DNA from 3 places in the Serratia rubidaea genome. Region 2 is predicted to be linked to each of the others. Evidence: predicted binding sites of a transcription regulator. Region 2 holds the regulator's gene; each other region holds the start of a gene.
What was found. The regulator LexA, encoded in region 2, represses DNA repair genes until DNA is damaged. The targets are predictions, from matches to a motif close to TNCTGTATGTACATACAGNA.
Positions count from the first base shown of each region.

Region 1: the regulator LexA is predicted to act here: its motif matches at 1,907-1,926, upstream of I6G83_RS19350 (arabinose ABC transporter substrate-binding protein).
Region 3: the regulator LexA is predicted to act here: its motif matches at 3,493-3,512, upstream of umuD (translesion error-prone DNA polymerase V autoproteolytic subunit).

Region 1 covers NZ_CP065640.1:4,120,075-4,125,971, forward strand. Annotated here, with positions in the region: gene araG (L-arabinose ABC transporter ATP-binding protein AraG) at 1-587, opposite strand, end outside; gene I6G83_RS19350 (arabinose ABC transporter substrate-binding protein) at 648-1,631, opposite strand; gene I6G83_RS19355 (ribulokinase) at 1,999-3,687, shown strand; gene araA (L-arabinose isomerase) at 3,712-5,214, shown strand; gene kdgT (2-keto-3-deoxygluconate transporter) at 5,275-5,897, opposite strand, start outside.
Region 2 covers NZ_CP065640.1:1,039,374-1,045,270, reverse strand. Annotated here, with positions in the region: gene ubiA (4-hydroxybenzoate octaprenyltransferase) at 1-382, shown strand, start outside; gene plsB (glycerol-3-phosphate 1-O-acyltransferase PlsB) at 452-2,920, opposite strand; gene I6G83_RS04815 (diacylglycerol kinase) at 3,049-3,417, shown strand; gene lexA (transcriptional repressor LexA) at 3,526-4,134, shown strand; gene dinF (MATE family efflux transporter DinF) at 4,227-5,573, shown strand; gene zur (zinc uptake transcriptional repressor Zur) at 5,597-5,897, opposite strand, start outside.
Region 3 covers NZ_CP065640.1:3,508,468-3,514,364, reverse strand. Annotated here, with positions in the region: gene I6G83_RS16430 (acyltransferase family protein) at 470-1,525, shown strand; gene umuC (translesion error-prone DNA polymerase V subunit UmuC) at 1,789-3,057, opposite strand; gene umuD (translesion error-prone DNA polymerase V autoproteolytic subunit) at 3,057-3,479, opposite strand; gene icd (NADP-dependent isocitrate dehydrogenase) at 3,704-4,957, opposite strand; gene rluE (23S rRNA pseudouridine(2457) synthase RluE) at 5,090-5,716, shown strand; gene I6G83_RS16405 (lysozyme inhibitor LprI family protein) at 5,736-5,897, shown strand, end outside.

The DNA of each region.
Region 1 (5,897 bases), 1.9 Mb from region 2:
ATCACCCGTCCTTCGGCGCGCAGTTCGCGAATCACCCGGAACAGGTGTTCAATCTCGCGCGCCGACAGCGAGCTGGTCGGTTCATCGAAGGCGATAATCTTGGCGTTGCGCGCCAGCGCCTTGGCGATTTCCACCATCTGCCACTGGCCGATGGAGAGGTATTTCAGCGGCGTGTCCGGATCGATATCCAGCCCGAGATGCTCCAGCTGCAGCCGCGCCTCATAGCGCAGCAGTTTGCGATCCACCAGGCCGCGCTTGCTGGGCAGCTGCCCCAGATAAATATTCTCGGCCACCGTCATTTCCGGCACCAAATGCAGCTCCTGGTAGATAATCGCCACGCCGGCGTCCAGCGCCTCGGTGGTGGCGTTAAAACGCACCGGCTGCCCCTGCAGCAGGATGTCCCCCTGGCTGGGGGCATAGTTGCCGCTGAGGATCTTCAGCAGCGTGGATTTGCCGGCGCCGTTCTCTCCCATCAGCGCATGAATCTGCCCGGCCTGACAGCTAAAACTGATATCGTCCAGCGCCTTGACGCCGGGGAAGGTTTTGCCGATGCCGCGGAAGGCCAGATAAGGCGTGCTGGCGGTCATAATGCGTTCCTCATGGCTTGCGAAAACACGCCGCCCGGCGCAGGCCGGACGGCTCAGGGGTTACATCAGGCCTTTTTTCTGCAGTTCGGTTTTAAAGTTGTCGCGGGTGATCAGCACCACGTCGGTCACTTCGGTAAATTTCTGCGGTTCGACATCTTTCGCCACCCAGTCATGCAGCATCTGGATGCTCTTGTAGCCGTGAATATCCGGGCTTGGCAGCAGCGAGCCGTAGAAGCCGGTGGCCTGCGCCTTGGACAGTTCGCTGACCGCATCAACGCCGTTGATGCCGATGCCGATCACGTCCGCCGCCTTGAAGCCCTGGCCTTCGGTGGCGCGCACGCCGCCCAGCACGGTGTTGTCGTTCATGCCGATAATCAGCCAGTGTTTCACGTTCGGATGCTGCACCAGCATGGAGTTGGCGGCGTCAAAGGCGCCGGGAATATCGTTGGATTTGGTGGGCACCTGATAGATCTGCTTTTCCGGGAAGCCGGCGGCCTTCAGCGCGTCCATCGAGCCGGTGGTGCGGCGGCGCGCGGTATCCAGCTCATTGGCGGTAATCGCCATCACGCCGGTCTCCGCCGCGTTCCAGCCGCGCTTGTTCATCTCCTTCCACAGCTCCTGCCCCTGACGTTCGCCGATTTTACTGGCGGCCATCATCACCAGCGGCACGCTGTCCATCGGCTTGCCTTTGGCGGTCACAAACTGATCGTCGACGGCGATCACTTTCAGGTCATAGCTGCGCGCCTTGGCGACGATCGCCGAACCGAGTTTCGGATCCGGCGTACAGATGACAAATCCCTTGGCGCCGCTGGCGGCCAGGCTGTCGATGGCGTTCAGGGTTTTCTCGCCGTCCGGCACCGCGATTTTTATCACCTCGAAGCCCAGGTCTTTGCCGGCCTTATCGGCAAATTTCCATTCGGTCTGGAACCACGGCTCCTCCGGCTGCTTGACCAGAAAACCCAGTTTCATGGTTTCGGCAATAGCTGATTGTGACATAACCGCCGCCAGTCCTATCGCCGCCAGCGCCTTAGTGAATTTATGCATAGTGCTCTCCGCTGTGTGGTTCTCCCCGGCGCTGAAAATCTCGCGCAGTGAAAACGTTCTCATTAGGGTATGTTCGGTTACCGTGTCGGTAAGGCGCTTATTGGCGCGCCCTGCCCGACGTCGGCATGCAGACCGGGTAAGTTTTAGCGGTTATTTGTTAATTAAATGTAGAGCGCTATCACATCCAGAGATAACAGCAGGTAAGTCCATATATTTAGCCAATTCGGTCTGCCGCCAACTTTTGATAGCCATCACAAAATCGCTGCGGGAAGCAGAATTGTGCATACATCCAGCCAACGTATCCTCATCGCCCCGCCCGGCGCGCTCTTATGGTGATAGCCGTCCTTTTTAATCAGGAGTCTCTATCATGACGGCAGACGCAATCGCCCTGGGACTGGACTTCGGCAGCGACTCGGTGCGCGTATTGGCGGTGGATTGCCGCAGCGGCGAAGAACTGGATACCGAAGTGGCCTACTACCCGCGCTGGCAGCGCGGCGACTACTGCGACGCGGCGCAGAATCAGTTCCGCCATCATCCGCGCGACTATATTGACGCCATGGAACAGGCGATCGTCGCGCTGGTGCAGCGCATGACGCCGCATCAGCGCCAGAGCGTGGTCGGCATCGGCGTCGACTCCACCGGCTCCACCCCGGCGCCGATCGATGAGCACGGCCAGGTGCTGGCGCTGCAGCCGGAGTTCGCCGATAACCCGAACGCCATGTTTGTGCTGTGGAAGGACCATACGGCGATCGATGAAGCGGAAGCGATCAACCGCCTGTGCCGCAGCGGCGAGTTTACCGATTACACCCGCTATATCGGCGGCGTGTACTCATCCGAGTGGTTCTGGGCCAAGATCCTGCACGTCTCGCGTCAGGATGCGGCGGTGCGCCGGGCGGCGGTCTCCTGGGTGGAACTGTGCGACTGGGTGCCGGCGCTGTTGTCCGGCACCACGGCGCCGCAGCGGCTGATGCGCGGCCGCTGCAGCGTCGGCCACAAGACGCTGTGGCATCCGGACTGGGGCGGACTGCCGCCGCGGGCGTTCTTCGCCGCGCTGGATCCGCTGCTGGTCGACGATCTGCCCTATCCGCTGTTTGAGGCCAGCCAGACCGCCGAGCAGCCGGTCGGCACGCTGAGCGCCGAGTGGGCGCAGCGGCTCGGCCTGTCGCCGCAGGTGGTGCTGTCCGGCGGCGCGTTCGACTGCCATATGGGCGCGGTCGGCGCCGGTGCCCGCCCTCATACGCTGGTCAAAGTGATTGGCACTTCCACCTGCGACATTTTGCTGGCCGAGCGCCAGCGCGTCGGCACGCGGGCGATCGCCGGCATCTGCGGCCAGGTCGACGGCAGCGTGGTGCCCGGCCTGATCGGCATGGAGGCGGGCCAGTCGGCGTTCGGCGATATGTACGCCTGGTTCGGCCGCCTGCTCAGTTGGCCGCTGCGCGAAGCCGCCCGCAGCCGGCCGGAACTGCAGCCGCAGCTGGCGCAGATTGAGCAGCAGCTGCTGACAACGCTGACCGACGCCTGGGCCGCCAATCCCTCGCTGGAACATCTGCCGGTGGTGCTGGACTGGTTCAACGGCCGCCGCACGCCGTACGCCAATCAGCGCCTGCAGGGAGTGATCGGCGATCTTAATCTCGGCACCGACGCCCCGACGCTGTTCGGCGGCCTGGTCGCCGCCACCGCCTTCGGCGCGCGCGCCATTATGGAGTGCTTTGAGCAGCAGGATATTCCGGTGGAGAACGTGCTGGCGCTGGGCGGCATCGCGCGTAAATCGCCGACCATCATGCAGGCCTGCGCCGACGTGATGAACCGCCCGCTGCAGATTGTCGCCTCCGATCAGTGCTGCGCGCTGGGGGCGGCGATTTTCGCCGCCGTCGCCGCCGGCCGGCACGCCGATATCCCGACGGCGCAGCGCCATATGGCCTGCGGTCTGGAGCGCACCCTGCAGCCCGACCCGCAGCGCGTAGCGCGCTACCAACAGCTTTATCAACGCTATCAACAGTGGTGTCAGGCCGCCGAACCGCGCTATGCCGCGCCGAGTACTGACCACGCCCAATAACCGCCAATCGACCTGGAGTTTCTGATGGACGTATTTACACAACGCGAAGTCTGGTTTGTCATCGGCAGCCAGCATCTGTATGGCCCGCAAACCCTGCAGCAGGTGAAACAACACGCCGAACAGGTGGTTAACGGCCTTAATCAGGAGGCCGGCCTGCCGGTCAAACTGGTGCTCAAGCCGCTGGTCACCACGCCGGATGAAATCAGCGCCGTCTGCCGCGACGCCAACTATCAGCCGGCGTGTATCGGCATTATCACCTGGCTGCACACCTTCTCGCCGGCCAAGATGTGGATCGCCGGCCTGTCGGTTCTCAGCAAGCCGCTGCTGCAGTTCCATACCCAGTTCAACGCCGCCGTGCCGTGGGACAGTATGGATATGGACTTTATGAACCTGAACCAGACCGCGCACGGCGGCCGCGAGTTCGGTTTTATCGGCGCGCGCATGCGTCAGCAGCACAGCGTTATCACCGGCCATTGGCAGGATCGGCAGGCCCAGCAGCGCATTGCACAGTGGATGCGCGTCGCCGTCGCGCGTCAGGAGAGCCGGCAGCTGAAGGTGGCGCGCTTCGGCGACAATATGCGCCAGGTGGCCGTCACCGAGGGCGACAAGGTCGGCGCGCAGATTCAGTTCGGCTATGAGGTTAACGCCTACGGCATCGGCGATCTGGTCAGCGTGATTAATGAGGTCGGCAGCGGCGAGGTGGATGCGCTGATCGACGACTATGAAGCCAGCTACACGCTGAGCGACGCGGTCGCCCTGCACGGCGCCAAACGGCAGAACCTGCTGGACGCCGCGCGCATCGAACTGGGGATGCAACGCTTCCTGCAACAGGGCGGCTATCACGCCTTCACCACCAACTTCGAAGACCTGCACGGCATGCAGCAGCTGCCGGGGCTGGCGGTACAGCGTCTGATGCAGCAAGGCTACGGCTTCGGCGGCGAAGGCGACTGGAAGACCGCCGCGCTGCTGCGCATTCTGAAGGTGATGGCCAGCGGCCTGGAAGGCGGCACCTCGTTTATGGAGGATTACACCTATCACTTCCAGCCGGGCAATGATTTGGTGATCGGCTCTCATATGCTGGAGGTCTGCCCGTCGATCGCCGAACAAAAGCCGCTGCTGGACGTACAGCCGCTCGGCATCGGCGGCAAGGCCGACCCGGCGCGGCTGATTTTCTCCACCCCGGCGGGGCCGGCGGTAAACGCCAGCCTGATCGATATGGGCGATCGCTTCCGCCTGCTGGTGAATCAGGTTGATACCGTTGAACAGCCGCATCCGCTGCCGAAGCTGCCGGTGGCGCGCGCCATCTGGCGGGCGCAGCCGTCGCTCGCCACCGCCGCCGAAGCCTGGATCCTCGGCGGCGGCGCACACCATACGGTGTTCTCACAGGCGCTGAATGCCGACTATCTGCGGCTGTATGCGGAGATGCACAATATTGAGTTTCTGCTGATTGATAATGAGACGACGCTGCCGGCCTTTAAGGATGCGCTGCGCTGGAACGAGGTGTATTACCAACTGAACCGCCGGTAATGCGCTGAGGCTGCGGCCCCACTCAGGGCCGCGCTGTCCCGCCCGGCGGACGCCGGGCGCTCACTTCACCAGCGAGATCTGTTCCCGCATCGCCTCCCTGGCCTTCACCCGCCGCGACCAGACGGCGGTCACGATCGGCACCAGAATCGAAGTGACAATCACCGAGGTCGCCACCAGCGCGGTCGCCGCCGGCGCCGCCGGTTTGAACTGCGGCACCATTTCGGCAATCAGCACCGGGGTCGCCACGGCGGCGCCGGCCGAACTTGAGGCCGCCACGCCGGCGGTGCCGTCACCGCCGCCGATCAGCCGGTCGGCGACGATCAGCGGAATGCCGGTAACCACGATCACCGCAACGCCCAGCAGAATCCCCAGCAGCCCGGTCTGGGCGATGACGCTCAGATCGATGGTGTTGCCCAGCGCAAAGGCAAAAAATGGGATCAGCGTCTGCACCGCCTTGCCGAACAAATCACGCAGTTCCGGGTCGAGGTTACCCAGCACAAAACCCACCAGGAACGGCAGCACCGCGCCGATAAACACCTGAGGCTCGAACGAGGCGACGCCGGCGGTGCCGAGAATAATCATGGTCATCAGCGGCCCGGACTCCAGCGACATCAGCACAAACGCCCCGGCCTCCTCCTTGCTGCCGTACTGCTGCATGATCGAGGCATACAGGCCGCCGTTGG
Region 2 (5,897 bases):
CGAGTCGCTGCCGCTGAGCTGCTGGCTGCTGCTGCTGGCGAACATCTGCTGGACGGTGGCGTACGACACGCTGTACGCGATGGTGGACCGTGACGACGATCTGAAGATCGGCGTGAAGTCCACCGCGGTGCTGTTCGGCCGCTTCGACAAGCTGATTGTCGGCCTGCTGCAGTTCGCCACGCTGCTGCTGCTGTTATGGATTGGCTATCTGTCGCAGCTGGGCGGGGCGTTTTATTGGTCGCTGCTGCTGGCGGGGGCGCTGTTTATTCATCAGCAACAGCAGATCGCCGGGCGCGACCGCGACGCCTGTTTCCGCGCCTTCCTGCACAACAACTACGTGGGGCTGGTGGTGTTTATCGGCGTGGCGCTGAGCTTTATCTGATGAGGCGGCGGCAACGCGCATAAAAAAGGCACCCGATTGATGGGTGCCTTTTTCGTTATGGCGGGCGGGTTATCCGGCGCTGTTGCCGTCTGCTTCCGCCTTGGCCGGCAGCGCTTCAGGCTCCGCCGGCGTGCTGACGCTTTCAATCGTCAGCTTGATCTCCGGGGTGATCAGGTCGCTCAGCATGGTGTAAACCTCCATGGTGTGCTCGCGGATCGCATCGCCGATATCGTTGATATAGCCCTCTTCACGCAGCGTCGCCACCAGAGTGGAGAACACCGCCTTGTCGAAGAACTCCGGCGCGTTGATGCCGTGCAGCACCGACAGGCGCTGGGCCATAATCCGGCTCTCTTTTTCCAGCGCGCCGCGGTTGATGCTCGGGTTGGCGCTGAGGAGCGACATGGTGATGGCGTAGCGCTGCAGGGTTTCGCGCACGCCGGCAGCCAGCAGCTGCAGCGGACGGATGCGCCCGGCGTTGAGCGACAGCTCGTCGCCGTCGACGCAAATCAGCGCCTGACGCGCCATTTCGTCGGTCAGCGTTTGTAGCACCTCCGGCAGCTGTTCCTTGTCGTAGTGCAGGAACAGCTCGGCCTTCAGCATCGGATAAATCAGGCCGATCTGGCGCAGCAGCTCGGCGCGTGAGACGTGGCGGTGATGCATCACAATGCTGGCGATCAGCGACGGCAGCACCAGCAGGTGGTGAATGTTATTACGGTAATAGGTCATCAGCACCGCCTGCTCGCGCGGCAGAATGATGATATCGCCGATATTGTCCTGCTCCACCTCGAACTTATCCATATTGAGCGCGTGGTCCAGCAGCTCGCCCGGCGTATGGTCCGGCACCGTCACGTCGTCGGCGTACGGCGCGTTGCGCATCAGCTGCAGGTAGCAGTCCAGCTGCTCGATCAGCTGCTCGCGGGTCAGCGAACGCTGGCGCGAGGCCAGCAGCGCGGTTGAACACAGGTTCATGGCGTTGGCGGCGGCGGCGTTGTTGATGCGCACCATGATCTTGCCGGCCAGATCGTTCACCGTCGGCGTCAGCCAGCTCGGGCGCTGCGCTTCGATCGGGTCGATGGACTCGCGCCACTGCGGCACGTGCTGGTTCAGGTAGGCGGTCAGCGGCAGCGGTTCGCCGAAGTTGACATAGCCCTGGCCCAGATTGCGCAGCTTGCGCAGGCCGCGCATCATCTGCAGCAGGCTCTCTTTCTCTTTGGTCGCGCCGCGCAGCTCTTTGGCGTAGGTGCCCACTTCCATCACGTGCTCGTAGCCGATGTAGATCGGCACCAGGGTGATCGGCCGGGTGCCGCCGCGCAGCATTGCCTGAATGGTCATCGACAGGGTGCCGGTTTTCGGCTCCAGCAGACGCCCGGTGCGCGAACGGCCGCCTTCGACGAAGTACTCCACCGAGTAGCCGCGGGTAAACAGCTCGCCGAGGTATTCGCGGAACACCGTGGAGTAGAGCTTGTTGCCCTTGAAGGTGCGGCGGATAAAGAACGCCCCCAGCCGGCGGAAAATCGGCCCGGCCGGCCAGAAGTTCAGGTTGATGCCGGCGGCGATATGCGGCGGCACCAGGCCCTGGTGATACAGCACGTAGGACAGCAGCAGATAGTCCATATGGCTGCGGTGGCAGGGCACGTAGACGATTTCGTGGCCGTCCTGCGCCAGCTGACGCACGCGCTCGGCGTTGGTGACGTTGATGCCCTGATACAGCCGGTTCCAGGTCCAGCTCAGCACGCGGTCCGACAGGCGGACGGTTTCGTAGGAGAAGTCGGCGGCGATCTCTTCCATCAGCGCGATGGCGTTCTGCTGCGCCTTCTCGTGGGAGATCTTCTTGCTGCGCGCTTCGTCTTCCACCGCTTTTTCAATCGCCTTGGAGGCCAGCAGCTTATTGAACAGATCCTGCCGCGCCGGCAGGCTCGGGCCTACCGCCGCCAGACGCTGGCGTGAGAAGTGCATGCGCGCGACGCGCGCCAGCTTCTGCGCGATAATTTTATCGGTGCCGTGCTCGGTCGCCATCTTGCGCAGCGACACGGTGTTGGAGAAGCGCACGAAGCTGTCGCGTCCCAGCCACAAAATGGCGAAGAATTTCTGCACGCCGTTCAGCAGGCGCAGATGCGGGGTGCCCTGGCCTTCGCGCCCCGGAGAGCGGCCGAACATCACCGACGCCGGCAGCATCTGGATATCCAGCCCCGGGTTATTGCGGTGCAGGTCCAGATAGTCGTGGAACAGTTTTACCGACTCTTCCTTCGGCGTGTAATAGCGGAAGACGCGCGGGCCGTCGTGAATAAACACGTAGCTTGGCAATACCGCACCGTCGATCTCCAGCGGGTCGAGCGGGTCGGGCAGATCCTGCGCCAGGCACTGGGTGCGCAGCGTCAGCAAGTCCGCCTTGGAATGGTAAGGTAAAACGTACAAAATCGGTCGTGAGGGATCGAGCCCCAGCTCCGTGACCGGATCTGCGGGGATAGCTTTGCTTCTTACCAGCAGTTTAAGTGGTAGATTCAATAATTTATAATAAATTTTACGCCAACCTGACATAACTATGTGAAGCCTCTTGTTAGCAATGCGCCGCAAGCATACCAGAAAGCGGGTGACAGATCTGTGGTGTTAAAGACCCCCGAACCGTTAAAATTATGACTTACCTCTTGTAAAAGGCACACAGCAAAATGGCAAATCAGACGACCGGCTTGACCCGCATCATCAAAGCGGCGGGTTATTCATATAAAGGATTAACGGCGGCGTGGCGCAATGAGGCGGCGTTCCGCCAGGAAGCGGTGGCGGCGGCGGTCGCCGTCATTGTGGCGCTGTGGCTGGACGTCGACGCCGTGGCGCGTATTTTACTGATTGGCTCGGTGCTGCTGGTGCTGATTGTCGAGGTGCTCAACAGCGCCATCGAGGCGATTGTCGACCGCGTCGGCACCGACTTCCACGAGCTGTCCGGCCGCGCCAAGGATATGGGGTCGGCGGCGGTGTCGCTGAGCATTATCCTGGCGCTGCTGGTCTGGGTAACGCTGCTGTGGCGGCATTTCGCCTGATTTGCGCAGCGGCGCGCTAATCCCTGATTTTTATTCATTCTCCGGTTCCCAATCCGCGTTCACCTGTATATACTCACAGCAAGACTGTATAAACAAACAGGGGGCGGAATGAAAGCACTAACTACCAGACAGCAAGAGGTCTACGATCTGATTCGCGAGCATATCTCGCAAACCGGCATGCCGCCAACGCGCGCCGAGATCGCATTGCGTCTGGGGTTCCGCTCGCCGAACGCCGCCGAAGAACACCTGAAGGCGCTGGCCCGCAAGGGCGTGATCGAAATCGTCTCCGGCGCTTCGCGCGGCATCCGCCTGCTGATGGAAGACGAAGACGGCCTGCCGCTGATCGGCCGGGTCGCCGCCGGTGAACCGCTGCTGGCGCAGCAGCATATCGAAGGGCACTACAAGGTGGATCCGTCGCTGTTTAAACCAAATGCGGATTTCCTGCTGCGGGTCAACGGCATGTCGATGCGCGATATCGGCATTCTGGACGGCGACCTGCTGGCGGTGCATAAAACGCAGGACGTGCGCAACGGCCAGGTGGTGGTGGCGCGCATCGAAGACGAAGTGACGGTGAAGCGTTTGAAGCGCAACGGCAATATGGTTGAGCTGCTGCCGGAAAACAGCGAGTTCACGCCGATCAAGGTTGACCTGCGCGAGCAGAACTTCACCATTGAAGGGCTGGCCGTCGGCGTTATCCGCAACGGTGACTGGATCTAAACCGCATCCCCCGCGTTTAATCGCCCCGGCCACGTCCGGGGCGATGTTATTTCTTATCTGACTCCTCTTTTCAGCTACGGGAACATATGACTATGCGCCTGCTTGCCTCCTTGACCAGCGACACGGATAAAGCCCTGTGGCGTTTGGCGCTGCCGATGATCTTCTCCAACATTACCGTGCCGCTGCTGGGGCTGGTGGATACCGCGGTGATCGGCCACCTCGACAGCCCGGTCTATCTGGGCGGCGTGGCGGTGGGGGCGATGGTCACCAGCTTCCTGTTTATGCTGCTGCTGTTCCTGCGTATGAGCACCACCGGGCTGACGGCGCAGGCGCTGGGGGCGCAGAACCCGCAGGCGCTGGCGCGCGCCTTTATGCAGCCGCTGCTGCTGGCGCTGCTGGCCGGGCTGGCGATTGTGCTGCTGCGCCATCCGCTGATCGACCTCGCGCTGCAGATCGTCGGCGGCGACGGCGAGGTGCTGACGCAGGCGCGGGCGTTTCTGGAAATCCGCTGGCTCAGCGCGCCGGCGGCGCTGGCGAACATGGTGCTGCTGGGCTGGCTGCTGGGCGTGCAGTACGTGCGCGCGCCGGTGATCCTGCTGATTGTCGGCAACCTGCTGAATATCGTGCTGGATCTGTGGCTGGTGATGGGGCTGGGCTGGAACGTGCAGGGCGCGGCTACGGCCACCGCGCTGTCGGAATATGCCACCCTGCTGCTCGGGCTGTGGCTTAGCTGGCGCGTGATGCGCATGCGCGGTATTTCACCGCCGATGCTGCGCCACGCCTGGCGCGGCAACGTACGCCGCTTGCTGGCGCTCAACCGCGATATCATGCTGCGCTCTCTGCTGTTGCAGCTGTGCTTCGCTTCGCTGACCATTTTCGCCGCCCGGCTGGGCAGCGAGGTGGTGGCGGTCAACGCGGTGCTGATGAACCTGCTGACCTTTACCGCCTACGCGTTGGACGGCTTCGCCTATGCGGTTGAGGCGCACTCCGGCCATGCCTACGGCGCGCGCGACGACAGCCAGCTGCGTCTGGTGTGGCGCGCCGCCTGTCGTCAGTCCTGTCTGGTGGCGCTGGGCTTTGCGCTGGTGTACGCCTGTGCGGGGCAGCAGATCGTCAATATGCTGACCTCCCTGCCGGAGCTGCGCGCGCTGGCGGCCGGCTATCTGCCGTGGCAGGTGGTGCTGCCGCTGGTTGGCGTCTGGTGCTACCTGCTGGACGGCATGTTTATCGGCGCGACGCGCGGCGCCGAGATGCGTAACAGCATGGCGGTGGCGGCGGCGGGCTACGGCCTGACGCTGCTGAGTTTACCGCTGCTGGGTAACCACGGGCTGTGGCTGGCGCTGTGCGTATTTCTGGGGCTGCGCGGCGTATCGCTCGGCTGGATCTGGCACCGGCACCGGGTCAACGGCACCTGGTTTGCGCAGGGAAAGGCGGCTTAACGCGCGTTAAGCCGCGGGGCGGGTTACTTCTTTTTCACCACGATGCTGTGGTCGTGGTCGCAGTCATGCTGGCTGTCGCAGGCTTCCACCTCCACGCAGCCGGCGCACAGGCCGTGCGCTTCCACCACGCTGTGGCGCAGCGCAAAGCCGGATTCCTGCGCCAGCTTCTGCAGCGTCTCTTCCACGCCTTCCGTCGGGCGCTCGGTGACCTGGCCGCAGCGGTCGCAGATAAACAGCGCCGAGGTATGCATCGGCTCCTCGAAGTGGTGGCACAGCACGTAGCTGTTGGCCGACTCCACGCGGTGGATAAAGCCCTGTTCCAGC
Region 3 (5,897 bases), 2.5 Mb from region 2:
CATTTACAAAAATGACAATAAATATTCAATCACATCTATCATAGAGAGGCGCCTACAACACTATGACAACGCAAAGGTGACGTTTTTTTGTACATTTAGTGAAAGGTGTGACGACAAGAGAATTAATACGCCAAACAGATTAAACATACTTAATTATTTTAGCGCAAAATATTAATATTTAAGCATATTGGCGTCTTCCATAAAGCTTTTCAAGTCATAGATCACGCACTTGACGGTGCTGTTATAGCCCTATTTTTAACGTTTTGGTCAATCAATGATTGATAATAAGACAACCGCTAAAATCAAATGGTAATTTAAATTCACTTATGAATAATTACTAATGCTTGCCATAACCCTGACAAATGTTAATATCCCACACCAAAAATATGGTTACCTTTTATGAACTACACACCACTGGAAGCCAGTCTGGAACAAAAATATCCCGCTGAGGGAAACATGGATATTAAAAATGAAGAAAAATATTTTTTTTGGAATCACAGGACTTAGGGCCATTGCTGCCTCTCTTGTTTTGATTGTTCATTCATCAGCAATGTTATCTTTTGGCCACAGCATCAGCCCGCTAGTTATTCTAACAAACTCTGGGGTGGATATATTCTTTATAATAAGTGGTTTTATAATAACATACGCACACTGGAATGATTTCGGTGGGGGAATGGCAAATATTCGCAAGTTCTTTAAAAAAAGAACCATCAGAATATATCCCATGTATGTTATTTTCACATTAATAACAACCGGTATCCTTATTGCAATACCATCGTTATTCTTTAGCTTAAAATATAGCAATAGCCTGCTGCTTTCATCGTTATTTTTCATCCCCTCACAAATGGATAATGGAGATGTCACGCTTATTCTTGCGGTTGCATGGACGTTATCATATGAAGTTGTTTTCTACCTCATATTTGCAATAGCGATGATCTTCCCAAGAAGATATGGCTTAGCATTGATATGTGTCTCTCTAGCACTATGGTCTATATCTCACACAGTATACCAAGGGGAATATATATCAGAATATTTTTTATCAACACTTCCTCTTGAGTTTTTATTTGGGGTATTGCTGTGCTCAGTATTTATGCACAGTGAAAATGGTTTGAGAGTAAATAAACCACTGTCTTACTTTTTAGTTTTGTTATCCATAACGTCCATTCTGACGATACCATTCAATTTTCCTTATGATATAAGTGAGTTTCGCGGAAATGGTCGTTTCATTTATTTTGGAATTCCATCTCTGATTCTCTTCCTTGCCCTATTCAATACAGGGAGGCCTAAGAACCCCATTGTTAGCACATCAATTGAGTTAATTGGAAATGCATCATACGTAACATATCTTTCGCACTTCCTTACTATCGGTGTGATAAAATTCATAATGAAGCGGATTGAAATAATTCAATCAATACCTCTTTCTATTATCGTTATTTTTTCCTGCATCACGTGTACCACTGTGGGAATTTTAGTTCATATTTTTGTCGAGAGAAAAGTTCTAGGATTTCTAAACTCTAGAGCTTAACATTGCAAACAGCGTACGTTAGTGGCGGGATCCCGCCACTAACTCTCACAACACTAACACTCCACCAGAGCATGTCACCGAGACGTAAGCAAGCCATTTCCGGGTTGCCATCTTCTCCAACGAAGACTAAAAACCAATAATAGTTTGACTTAAATTATATTTTTTTCTCTTTCCACCCAGCCAGCCAACCCACATTCCGCCCATTTTTAACCCACCGAGTTTTAAACATCTTCAGAGATTTTGATAACCAATATTCACTCGCTCTAGCACACTCTTGCCCGTGGCAAATCGCTCACTCGCGTCGTGTACGCCGGCGACAGCATTTCGCGCTTCATCGACCACGCTTGTTGCGTGCCCTGACCGGCGAACCATAACGTGGCTCTCCCGGAATTATTGATCCGATCCAGAACGCTCATCAGTTGCTCACTGTTATGCCTCGGCTGGTACTCATCGAACAATCCGAGCTGTGCAACGCCATGGCAGAAGAAGTTCTGCAGCATAACGCCCGCTTTTTGATAGCGATGCCCGGGCTGCCAAATAGCGTCAAAGCAGCGCACGGCCGCTGCGATAATGTCGCGGCTATCTTGCGTTGGCGTGCTCAATTTTATACTTGCCGAATTACCGTAGTATTGCTCATTGATGGCGAACGGACTGGTTTTGAGCCAGGCGCTGATGTGCATGCAGTACTGATGCTCCTTACGGAGTTTTTCTGCCGCCCGCGTCGCGTACATGCAGATAGCCTGGCGCATATCGTCATATTCGGTGATGCGCTCGCCAAACGAACGCGAGCAGAGGATCTGCTGCTTCGTTGGCGCAAATTCTTCAAGCTCCAGGCACGGTTCGCCGCGCAGCTCACGCACCGTTTTTTCTATCACCACGCTAAAATGCTTTCGTATCATTGCCGTGCTGGTATCGGCTAACTGCAGCGCCGTGTCGATCCCCATGATCTGCAGCTTTTTCGCTAGCCGCCGGCCGATGCCCCACACCTCTGCGACAGGCACCAGCCCCATCAGTTTGCGTTGGCGTCCGGCACTGGACAGATCCACCACGCCCCCGGTCCCCGGATACTTTTTCGCCGCATGGTTGGCCAATTTTGCCAGCGTCTTGGTTGGGGCAATGCCGATACCCACCGTCAGGCCGGTATCGCGCAGCACTCTCGCCCTCACCTGGCGGCCGAAGTTTTCCAGTTCAACGCAGCGACGCACGCCGGTCAGATCCATAAAGCTCTCATCAATTGAGTAAATCTCAACGCGCGGCGCCATCTCTTCCAGTACAGACATCACGCGCATCGACATATCAGCGTACAGCTCATAATTGCTGCTGAAGGCGATGCCGCCAGCACGCTCAAAAGGGTGCTTAACCTTGAAGTAAGGCACTCCCATTTTAATGCCGAGAGCCTTTGCCTCTTCGCTTCTGGCCACCACGCAGCCGTCATTATTTGAGAGTACGACGACCGGACGGCCGCGCAGGTCCGGGCGCCACAGCGTTTCGCAGCTCGCGTAAAAGCTGTTCACATCCGCAAGCGCGTACATTATTTGAGCCTCGTAATCGAAGACACGACAACCCCCACCACCTCCAGGCTATCCCCGTCATCCTGTAGAACGATCGGCTCATACTTTGCATTCATCGGCTCCAACTGGGCGCGCGGATGCAAACAAAGACGCTTTACCGTGAACTCCCCGGCAATACTCGCGATAACGATATCGCCATGTGCCGGAGCAATGCTGCGATCGACAACCAGCATCGAGCCTTCAGTGATCCCCGCCTCAAGCATCGAGTCGCCGGTCGCATAGAGAAAATATGTCGCATTAGGATGGCTGATACAGTATTCGTTCAGATCGATGCGCGAGCTGACGTAATCCGCGGCGGGGCTGGGAAAACCAGCGGGCACTTTGTCAGAGAACAGCGGTAGTTCAAGTTTTACCGGGGTTGGCGTTGGAAAAAAGAGAGTCATAATGTTGCCTTGATACTGTGTTTTTATACAGTATAAGCGCAAGATTTTAACGGAGGGAAGTTCGGATATTACTTAGAATTGTAGGGTATTGATCGGTAAAGAAAGATAGATTTTATGGATGAATATGAGGTTCTATCGCCATCTCGGACTGACCCCATAACGTTGCAATGGGCATAAAAAACGGGAGCACTCAGGCTCCCGTTTTCAATCAAACGCTCAACACATTACATGTGTTCGACGATAGCGTCGCCAAACTCTGAACATTTCAGCAGCTTAGCGCCTTCCATCAGGCGTTCGAAGTCATAGGTCACGGTCTTGGCGGCAATGGCGCCTTCCATGCCTTTAACGATCAGGTCAGCCGCTTCGAACCAGCCCAGGTGACGCAGCATCATTTCTGCAGACAGGATAACGGAACCTGGGTTCACTTTGTCCTGGCCGGCATATTTTGGTGCGGTGCCGTGGGTAGCTTCGAACAGCGCGCACTCGTCGCCGATGTTGGCGCCCGGCGCGATGCCGATGCCGCCAACCTGCGCAGCCAGTGCGTCAGAGATGTAGTCGCCGTTCAGGTTCATACAGGCGATCACGTCGTACTCCGCCGGACGCAGCAGGATCTGCTGCAGGAAGGCGTCGGCGATCACGTCTTTAACCACGATCTCTTTACCGGTGTTCGGGTTTTTGATTTTCAGCCACGGGCCGCCGTCAATCAGTTCGCCGCCGAACTCTTCGCGCGCCAGTTCGTAGCCCCAGTCTTTGAAGGCACCTTCGGTGAACTTCATGATGTTGCCTTTGTGAACCAGAGTCACAGAGTCACGGTCGTTGACGATCGCATATTCGATCGCCGCACGCACCAGACGCTTGGTGCCTTCTTCTGAACATGGCTTCACGCCGATGCCGCACTGCTCTGGGAAACGGATTTTCTGCACGCCCATCTCGTCGCGCAGGAATTTGATCACTTTATCCGCTTCGGCAGAGCCGGCTTTCCACTCGATACCGGCGTAGATGTCTTCGGCGTTTTCGCGGAAGATCACCATATCGGTCAGTTCTGGGTGTTTAACCGGGCTAGGGGTGCCCTGGTAGTAACGCACCGGGCGCAGGCAGACATACAGATCCAGCTGCTGACGCAGGGCAACGTTCAGAGAACGGATACCGCCGCCGACCGGGGTGGTCAGTGGGCCTTTGATGGCAACGCGGTAATCGCGGATCAGGTCCAGAGTTTCTTCCGGCAGCCACACGTCTTTCCCGTAAACGTGGGTAGATTTTTCGCCGGTGTAGATTTCCATCCAGGAGATTTTACGCTCGCCGTGGTAAGCCTTCTCAACTGCAGCATTAACCACATTAATCATGGCAGGGGTCACGTCAACGCCGATACCGTCGCCTTCGATGAACGGAATGATCGGGTTATGCGGAACAACCAGTTTACCCTGGGCATCGACCGTAATTTTTTTACCTTCTGCCGGAACAACTACTTTGCTTTCCATCAACCTCTCCTTCAAGCGCAATTTTTGTTAATGCTTTGTAAGATGCGTGTCAATACTACTCGAATATTCAATCCGCGCCAATCCGAAACGGATTCAGTTATAATGCGCCTATCATTCGCAAGTACAATAGATATGAATAAATTCCCTGTTAAAAAACACCAAGTTAAACGATTCAGCCGACCGAATAGCGCCAAACGCCCCGCGGCGTCGGGGCCGCGCCGGGTGGTGTTATTCAACAAGCCCTTCGATGTGCTGCCGCAGTTCACCGATGAAGCCGGCCGCGCCACGCTAAAGGAATTTATTCCCTTTAACGACGTCTACGCCGCCGGCCGCCTGGACCGCGACAGCGAAGGGCTGCTGGTGCTGACCAACGACGGTAAACTGCAGGCGGCGCTCACCCAGCCGGGCAAACGCACCGGCAAAGTCTATTACGTCCAGGTAGAAGGCGATCCGCAGGAGAGCGATCTGGCGCCGCTGCGCAGCGGCGTGACGCTGAAGGACGGCCCCACCCTGCCCGCCGGCGTCGAACGGGTGGCGGAACCCGCCTGGCTGTGGCCGCGTACGCCGCCGATCCGCGAGCGCAAAAGTATCCCCACCAGCTGGCTGAAAATCACGCTGTATGAAGGCCGAAATCGTCAGGTGCGTCGCATGACGGCGCATATCGGGTTCCCTACCCTGCGCCTGATTCGCTACAGTATGGGTAATCTTTCATTGGGCGACTTGCAGCCCGGTGAATGGAAAACCACGGATTCACCGTAGCCAATCGGAGAGTTGCGCCATGAAAACGTTACCTACCCTGCTGTTAACCACGCTGCTGTGCGCCGCCGGCGCGCAGGCCGCCAGTTTCGACTGCCGCCAGGCGGTCGCCAAGGATGAACAGGCGATTTGCGCCAGCCGCTCGCTGAGCGATAAAGACGTTGAAATGGCCACCAAGTATCAG